DNA from 2 places in the Actinoallomurus sp. NBC_01490 genome. Region 2 is predicted to be linked to the other one. Evidence: riboswitches for the same ligand, from Rfam matches in the RefSeq annotation. Region 2 holds a riboswitch; the other holds the start of a gene.
What was found. A riboswitch is a leader RNA that binds a small molecule or an ion and turns the genes downstream of it on or off. The one in region 2 is predicted to bind cobalamin.

Region 1: another riboswitch for cobalamin. It lies ahead of OG417_RS51950 (CbtB domain-containing protein); the one in region 2 lies ahead of OG417_RS14235 (magnesium chelatase subunit D family protein).

Annotation. Positions count from the first base shown of each region.
Region 1 covers NZ_CP109433.1:11,238,351-11,242,752, reverse strand. Annotated here, with positions in the region: gene OG417_RS51970 (amidohydrolase) at 1-218, shown strand, start outside; gene OG417_RS51965 (GNAT family N-acetyltransferase) at 218-664, shown strand; gene OG417_RS51960 (TetR/AcrR family transcriptional regulator) at 661-1,311, shown strand; gene OG417_RS51955 (histidine phosphatase family protein) at 1,320-1,910, opposite strand; cobalamin riboswitch at 1,987-2,141, shown strand; gene OG417_RS51950 (CbtB domain-containing protein) at 2,181-2,396, shown strand; gene OG417_RS51945 (CbtA family protein) at 2,428-3,285, shown strand; gene OG417_RS51940 (ribonucleoside-diphosphate reductase subunit alpha) at 3,503-4,402, shown strand, end outside.
Region 2 covers NZ_CP109433.1:2,953,731-2,958,132, forward strand. Annotated here, with positions in the region: gene OG417_RS14220 (DUF6504 family protein) at 1-245, shown strand, start outside; gene OG417_RS14225 (GNAT family N-acetyltransferase) at 274-831, shown strand; gene OG417_RS14230 (LLM class F420-dependent oxidoreductase) at 867-1,892, opposite strand; cobalamin riboswitch at 2,002-2,123, shown strand; gene OG417_RS14235 (magnesium chelatase subunit D family protein) at 2,181-4,265, shown strand; gene cobO (cob(I)yrinic acid a,c-diamide adenosyltransferase) at 4,265-4,402, shown strand, end outside.

The DNA.
Region 1 (4,402 bases), 3.5 Mb from region 2:
TCCCCGAGGAGGGAGTCACCCCCCTGGAGGCGCTGCACGCCTACACCCTCGGTTCGGCCCACGCCGCGTTCGAGGAGCGCCGCAAGGGCAGCATCACCCCCGGCAAGCTCGCGGACCTCGCCGTACTGTCCGCGGATCCCACGTCCACCGCCACCGAGGACATCGCCGGCATCCGCGTGCTGGCCACCCTCGTCGGCGGACGGCTCGAGGAGGTCTGATGCCCGTACGACCCGCGGAACCCGCCGACTTCGAGGAGATCTGCGCCCTGCTGCTGGCCCACGCCGCGCACGAAGGCGTCGCCGACCGGGTGCGGCTGGACCGGCAGGAGACCTACGAGGCGCTGTTCGGGGAGCATCCGGTCGCCTGGGCCCACATCGCCTCGCCACCGGACGAGCCGGACGCCGTCGCCGGGTTCGCGCTGTGGTACCCGACGTTCTCCTCCTGGGACACCCGGCCCGGCATCTGGCTGGACGACCTGTACATCAAGCCCGAGTACCGGCGGTACGGCCTGGGCCGCGAGCTGCTGTCCGCCCTGCGGTCGCTGACCCGCGGCCGCCTCGAATGGGACGTCGCGCACGGCAACGACGCGGCGGAGAGCTTCTACCGGAGCATCGGCGCCGAGCCCGTCGGCGGCTGGACCCGCTACCGGTGGAACGTCCAGTGAGCCGGCCGCCCCAGCCGGACGGCCGGGTCCGCGCCGCCGCGGTCGCGCTGTTCGCCGCCAAGGGCTTCCACGGGACGGGCATCCGTGAGCTGGCCGACGCGGCCGGCCTGTCCTCGGCGACGCTCTACCACTACATGGGGACCAAGGAAGACCTGCTCGTCGACATCATGCAGACGAGCCTGGACCGGCTGCTCACCGCGGCCGGCCAGGTCCTGACGGAGTCACCCTCACCGGTGGCCGCGATGAACGGCCTGGTGCAGACCCATGTCGTGGCTCATGCCCTGCGGCGGTCCGAAACGCTCGTGGTCGACACCGAGTTGCGCGCGCTCTCGCCGGAGCGCCGCCGTCCGATCGTCGCGCTCCGCGACGAGTACGAGGACCTGTGGGAATCGGTCATCGAGAAGGGCCAGGCGTCCGGCACGTTCCAGGTCCCGGACCCCTCGGTGGCGCGGCTCGCCCTGCTGCAGATGTGCAGCGGCGTCGCCAACTGGTACACCGCGGGCGGCCGGCACGCCCTCGCCGAAGTCGCCGAGACGCACGCCCACCTGTCCCTGGCCATGCTCGGCGCCGCACCGGACCCCGGCCTGCCGCCCGCCGGCCACTACATCCGCCTGGTCACCGGCGTCTGGGGCGACGACGAGACCTGAGACGCGCCCTAGGAGGCGCGGCCGCGGGGGATCAGCGGGTGACCGGTCTCGCGTAGCCGCCAGCGTCCGCCGTCGCGGCTCAGCCAGGTCTGGGTCAGGGGGCCGGCGTCCAGACGCCAGAAGCATTCCGGCGGGGCGCCCAGGGTGTGCAGGACGGCGGCGCGGACGACCGCGGGGTGCGTGACGGCCGCGATCCGGGCGGGGCCGGTGGGGAGTTCGTTCAGCCAGCGCGCCACGCGGGCGACCAGCGCGGACACGGACTCGCCGCCGTGCGGGGCCGCGCCGGGGTCGGTCAGCCAGGCGTACAGGTCCGCGGGGTGGCTCGCCTCCAGTTCGGCGAGGGTCGTACCCCGCCAGGCACCGGCGTCCAGGTCGGCCAGCGCGGGGTCGGCGACCGCGTCGAGTCCGAGCGCGTCGGCGGTCTGCCGGCAGCGTTCCTCCGGACCCCGGTAGGTCGTCGTGACGCGGCGCAGCACTCCCTGTCCGGCGGTCGCCGTCTCGGCGTCGCGCGGGTCGAGCGGTTCGTCGTCACCGGGAAAGCGGGCCTGCCGGGTCGTGGCGGTGGCCGCGTGGCTGACCAGCACGATACGAACGGTCATGAGCCCTCCTTCGTCGGAGGGGTCACCGCAGGGGCGCGTCTTTTGATTCCCTCGCTTCGCTCGGTCATGGAGTGCGACCTCCCGCGCTGTTGACGGTCCGGAACGCCGGTCGTACGATCCGGACGAACGTGATGGTAAGAGGAAGCCGGTGCAAATCCGGCACGGTCGCGCCACTGTGATCCGGCCCACGGGCCGGAAAGTCAGACCCTCCGCCGTCAGAAGCGCTCCACCCGTGACAGGGACGCCGGATCCCTTTAGGAGGCTCTTGCGATGACCACCTCGACGCTGCCCACCACCCGTACGACACCCGTCGTCGTGCCGGGCGCCCGGGCCGCTCTGTGGCTGTTCGGCACCGTGCTGCTCTGCCTGGCCGCGTACTACTTCATCGGCGTCGACCAGGGCGCCACCTCGGTGTTCGGCGACAACATGTACATCCACGAGTTCGTGCACGACGCGCGCCACTTCCTCGGGTTCCCCTGCCACTGATCCCGCGACACCGCACCCGAAGGAGTACGCCGTGGAACGGCGATTCATCGTGCGTGGGCTGCTCGTGGGCGCGATCGGAGGGATCCTGGCGTTCGTCTTCGCCCGGATCTTCGCCGAGCCGCAGATCCGGGCGGCCATCGACTACGAGAGCGGGCGTGACGCCGCCCAGGCCCTGCTCGACAAGGCGGCGGGCATCACCCCCGAGGCCGCGGAGCCGGACCTCTTCAGCCGTACGGTCCAGGCCAACGTGGGGATCGGCGCCGGCGTCATCGTGTTCGGCGCCGCGATGGGCGGCCTGTACGCGGTGGCCTACCTGCTGGCCTGCGGCCGCACCGGGAACCTGCGGCCACGGACGCTGGCGCTGCTGGTCGCCCTCGGCGGCTTCCTGGGCTTCTACCTGATCCCCTTCGTCAAGTACCCGGCCGACCCGCCCGCGATCGGTCACGAGGAGACCATCCGCGCGCGGGGCGGCCTGTACCTGCTGATGGTCGGGTTCTCCATCGCGTTCCTGGTCCTGGCGGTCTGGCTGGGGCAGAAGCTGAGGCCCCGGTTCGGAAACTGGAACGCGACGCTGCTGGCCGGGCTGGCCTGCGTCGTCGCGCTCGGCATCGTGATGTTCGCGCTCCCCTCGTTCGGACACCTGTCGGCGAACGTCCACGAGTACGGCCGGCACGCGACGGAGACGCCGCCGCCGCTCAGGAACCCGCAGGGAGGGATCGTCTACCCGGGCTTCCCGGCGGACGTGCTGTTCTCCTTCCGCCTGTACTCGGTGGCCGCCCAGGCGATCATGTGGGCCGCGATCGGCCTGTGCTTCGCGCCGATGGCCGAGCGCCTGCTCGCCCGTACCGCCGGCGAACCACGGTCCGCGGAGGCACCGGCCACGGCATAAGGCTCCACGCGAGACGACTCCCGGCAGGTCGGCCGCCGGGAGTCTTCGGCACGCCCGCGTACAGGGACACAGTCGACGACACCCCCAACATCTAGGGGTGCTGTCGTGCTGATGCCACTACATGTATGGTTCTCGTGTTCCTGGTGCGCCTGTGCCTCCTGCGGCAAAACGGTGTGAGAGGGAACCCAGTGAAAGAAGCTCGCGAGGAAGAGAGCACGTGACACAACAGCTCATCGCGCCGCCCACGTCGGACGCCGATCCGGAGCGCACGCTCGCCGCGGAGATCGAGCGTGCCTGCGCCGGTCTGCCGGACGCCGACCCGCTCCGCGTCGGCGACGCCGGCGACCTGGCCGAGGCCGTACGACGGGCCGCCGCGCTGGTGATCACCGACCCCGCCTACTCGACGGTGGCGGCGCGCCTGCTGGCCCGGTCGATCGCCGAGGAGACCGGGCCGGTGACGTTCACCGAGTCCGTCGCGGCGGCCTATGAGCAGGGCCTGCTGAACGAGGAGACCGCCGGGTTCGTCGCGCGCGAGGCGGCGGCGCTGGACGCCCTGGTGGACCACGGCGCGGACGACCGGTTCACCTACTTCGGGCTGCGGACGGTCTATGACCGGTACCTGCTGCGGCATCCGACGACGCGGCGGGTGCTGGAGCGGCCCCAGCACTTCTTCCTGCGCGTGGCGTGCGGACTGGCCGGGAACGTGGGGGAGGCCGCCGAGCTGTACGGGCTGATGTCGCGGCTGGCGTACCTGCCGAGCTCGCCGACGCTGTTCAACTCCGGCGCCGCCCGCCCGCAGCTGTCCTCCTGCTTCCTGCTCGACTCACCGCGCGACGAGCTGGAGGCGATCTACGAGCGGTACGGGCAGGTCGCGCGGCTCAGCAAGTACGCGGGCGGGATCGGGATCTCCTGGAGCCGGGTCCGCAGCCGGGGATCGCTGATCCGGGGCACGAACGGCCACTCGAACGGGATCGTGCCGTGGCTGCGGACCCTGGACGCGTCGGTCGCCGCCGTCAACCAGGGCGGGCGGCGCAAGGGCGCCGCGTGCGTCTACCTCGAACCCTGGCACGCCGACGTCGAGGAGTTCCTCGAACTGCGCGACAACACCGGCGAGGAC
Region 2 (4,402 bases):
TGTGGCGGGCCGACGGCCGGCCGTCACGGTTCGTCTGGCACGGGCGTCTCTACACCGTGCTGCGCGTCCTGGACCACTGGGTGACCAGCCGCGACTGGTGGCGCGACCGGAACCCGGACGCCGAGGAACCGGCCGCCCGGGAGTTCTGGCAGGTGGAGGCCACCCCGGACCACGAGATCGGCGTGTACGAACTCCGCTACGACGAGGCGAGCGACACCTGGATGCTGTCGCGCGCCTGGGACTGAACCCGCCGGCGTCTCGTAGTGTTCACGCGTGATCAATACGCGGGTGGTCCTGCGGCCCGTCACGCAGGCGGACCTCGATCTCTTCGAGGCCGAGTTCTCAGGCCCCGAGGGGACCGGCGTTCACCAGTGGTTCGGGTACCGCAGCCCCGTCGACCTGCGGCGCCGGTTCGCCGAGACGGGACTGCTCACGCCGGACGGCGGCACTCTCACGGTCTGTGCAGAGGACGGCGACGTGGCGGGCCGGGTCGAGTGGTTCAAGAGTTCGTGGGGCCGTCCGGAGACGTCGTGGTGCTGGACCGTCGCGATCGGGCTGCGGCCGAGCTGCCAGGGCCGGGGGATCGGCACGGAGGCGCAACGCCTCCTGGTGGCCTACCTGTTCGACCACACGCGCGCCCAGCGGATCCAGGCCTTCACCGACAGCGGCAACCTCGCCGAACAGCGGGCACTGGAGAAGGCGGGCTTCGAACGGGAGGGCGTCCTCCGCCAGGCCCAGTGGCGCGCCGGACACTGGCACGACCAGGTCCTCTACTCGACGCTACGTCCCACAACGGTGGGTGACGAAGGTCGGGGTGCTGACAAGCCGTGAGAACGGCCCGCAGGTTCTGGATGGGGCGCCGGCGCTTACGCGGGCACCATGGCGCGGATCGCCTTGAGGGTCGGTTCGTCCTTCACGCCGGCGATCAGCAGGGTGGTCACGGGGGAGTCCAGCCACAGCTCCAGCCGTTCGCGGATGCGGTCCAGCGGGCCGAGCAAGGAGATGGCGTCGGCCAGGGCGTCCGGTACGGCCTTGACCGCCTCGTCCCGGCGACCCGCGAGGAACAGGTCCTGCACCCGCGCGGCCTCCTCGGCGTACCCCAGCCGGCCGATCAGGTCCAGGTGGAAGTTGCGGTCGCGGGCGCCCATGCCGCCGATGTAGAAGGCCAGCGGGATCTTGGCCACCTCCAGCGCGGCCGTCAGGTCGTCGGTGACGATCGTGGTGACGGTCGCGGCGATGTCGAAGCCGTCCGGGCGGTCGCGCAGTGACGCGCCGAAGACCGGTTCGATGCATTCGGGGTCGACGAACAGCGGCAGCCAGCCCTGGGCGATCTCGGCCGACAGCGCGACGTTCTTCGGGCCCTCCGCGCCGAGGTAGACCGGGATGTCCGGGCGCACCGGGTGCGCGATCGACTTCAGCGGTTTGCCCAGGCCCGTCACCCCGTCGCCCGCCCCGTACGACCGCAGCGGCAGCGGGTAGTGCGGGCCGGGACTGGTCACCGGTTCGGCGCGTCGCCACACGTCGCGCAGGATCTGGACGTACTCACGGGTGCGCGCGAGCGGACGGGCGAACGGCACGCCGTACCAGCCCTCCACCACCTGCGGCCCGGACGCGCCGAGCCCGAGCGTGAGCCGTCCGCCGGACAGCGCGTCGAGGGTCAGCGCGTGCATGGCGGTTGCGGCCGGGGTGCGTGCCGACATCTGCGTCACCGCCGTGCCCAGGCCGATCCGCGAGGTGCGCGCGCCGTACCAGGTCAGCGTGGTGAAGGCGTCCGATCCGTACGCCTCCGCGGTGAAGACCTGGTCATAGCCCAGGCGCTCGGCGGCGAGCACGGTTTCGGTGTCGTCAACGGGGTCCCGCTGCCAGTAGCCGAGGTTGATGCCGAGCCTCATGCGCACCTCCGGAAGAAGTAGAACGTGTTCCATTCAAACAGGAACAGACCGGCATACACCTGTCGAGGACGGATCGGCTGTGTGCGATGCTGTGCGTCGGCGGTACGCGGAGGAACCCGGTGAGACTCCGGGGCTGTCGCGCAACTGTGACCGGGGAGTTCGCCCTCACCGACGGCCACGGCGTAAGCCGGAAGGCCGAGGGCGGGTGACGATCCGGGAGCCAGGAGACTCCGGCCGCCACCTGCAGGCCACCTACGGGCGCGCAACCCGAGGAAGGACGAACACCGGGTGAACACCTACCCGTTCTCCGCCGTGGCGGGGCTCGAGGACCTCAAGCTCGCCCTGCTGATCAACGCGGTGTCGCCGTCGGTCGGCGGCGTCCTCGTACGCGGCGAGAAGGGCACCGCGAAGTCGACCATCGTCCGTGCGCTCGCCGGGCTGCTGCCGGCCATCTCCGCCGTGGCGGGCTGCCGGTTCTCCTGCGACCCGGACGCGCCCGACCCCGAGTGCCCCGACGGCCCGCACGACGACGCGGAACGGCACGAGCGCCCCGCCCGGCTCGTCGAGCTCCCGGTCGGCGCGTCGGAGGACCGCCTCGTCGGCTCGCTCGACATCGAGCGGGCGCTCACCGAGGGCGTGCGCGCCTACCAGCCCGGCCTGCTCGCCGCCGCGCACCGGGGCGTGCTCTACGTCGACGAGGTGAACCTCCTCCACGACCACCTGGTGGACCTGCTGCTCGACGCCGCGGCGATGGGGCAGTCCTACGTCGAGCGCGAGGGCGTCTCGGTGCGGCACGCCTCCCGGTTCCTGCTCGTCGGCACCATGAACCCCGAGGAGGGCGAGCTGCGTCCGCAGCTGCTCGACCGGTTCGGGCTGACCGCCGAGGTCGCCGCCACGCGTGACCCCGACGAGCGCGCCGAGGTCGTACGCCGGCGCCTCGCCTACGAGGCCGACCCGGCCGGGTTCACGGCCGACTGGGCGCGCGCCGACGCCGAGCTGGCCTGGCACATCCAGGCCGCCCGCGACCGTCTCCCCGAGGTCGTGCTGTCCGACGGCGCGCTGCGGCAGATCACCGCGGTCTGCGCGGAGTTCGAGGTCGACGGGCTCCGGGCCGACCTGGTGATGGCCCGCGCCGCGATCGCGCTGGCCGCCTGGCACGACCGCGGCGCCGTCACGCCCGCCGACGTACGCCTCGCCGCCCGCCTCGCGCTGCCGCACCGGCGGCGCCGTGACCCCTTCGACGCGCCCGGCCTGGACGAGGACCGGCTCGACGACGTGCTGGACCGCACCGGCGACTACGACACCGAGGAGGACCCCCGGCCCGGCTCCACCCGGCCGAAGCCTCCCTCGCCGCCCGTCCCCGAGCCCCGGCCGCCGGCCGAGGAGGACGGCTCGGAGATCACCACCGAGGACCCCGAGCCCGAGCCCGAACCGGAACCCGACCCGGACACCGATCCCGACGGCCCGGGTTCCGGTACGCCCCTGCCCGACGCGGTGGACCTGCCGGCCGAGGGGGCCCTGGTCGACATCGGCCAGGCGCTGTCGGGCAACGCGGCGTCCCGCGCCGACCGGCCGAAGACCTCCCCGGCCGACGCCGCCTACCGGCCGCGGCTGTTCGTCGTGCCGGGCATCGGCGAGGGCGCGCCCGGCCGCCGCTCCCGCTCGCGCACCCCGTACGGCCGTACGACCGGCGCCCGGCCGGGCTTTCGCACCGTGCACCTCGCCGGCACCCTCTTCGCCGCCGCGCCCCATCAGCGGTCGCGCGGGCGCAGCGGACCGGGCCTGGTGATCCGCGCCGACGACATCCGCGAACCGGTCCGCGAGGGCCGTGAGGGCAACCTCGTGCTGTTCGTCGTCGACGCCAGCGGCTCGATGGCGGCCCGGCGGCGCATGCGCGCGGTCAAGGGCGCCGTGCTCAGCCTGCTCCTCGACGCCTACCAGCGGCGCGACAAGGTCGGCCTGGTCACCTTCCGGGGGCGCGACGCCGAGACGGCCCTGCCGCCGACCTCCTCGGTCGAGGCCGGCGCGCGCCGCCTGGAGGACCTGCCGACGGGAGGCCGTACGCCGCTCGCCGCCGGGCTGCTGCGGGCCGCCGGCGTGCTGCGCGCCGAGCACCTGCGCGACCCGGCACGGCGCCCGCTCGTCGTCATCGTCACCGACGGCCGTGCGACGCACGGCTCGGTCGACGACGCACTGCGCGCCGCCACCCTGCTGCGGGAGGCCGCCTCGGTCGTGGTCGACTGCGAGAGCGGCCCGGTGCGCCTCGGCCTCGCGGCCCGGCTCGCCGAACGCCTCGGCGCCGAGCTCGTCCGCCTGGAGGACCTGCCCGCCGACGGCCTGGCCGGCGTCGTACGCGACCGGAGGGTCGCCTGATGCCGCGCGGCAGGCCCGAGAGCGTGCCGGACGACGGGCTGACCACGAGGCAGCGGCGGAACCGCCCGCTCGTGATCGTCCACACCGGCCAGGGCAAGGGCAAGTCGACCGCCGCCTTCGGGCTGGCGCTGCGCGGC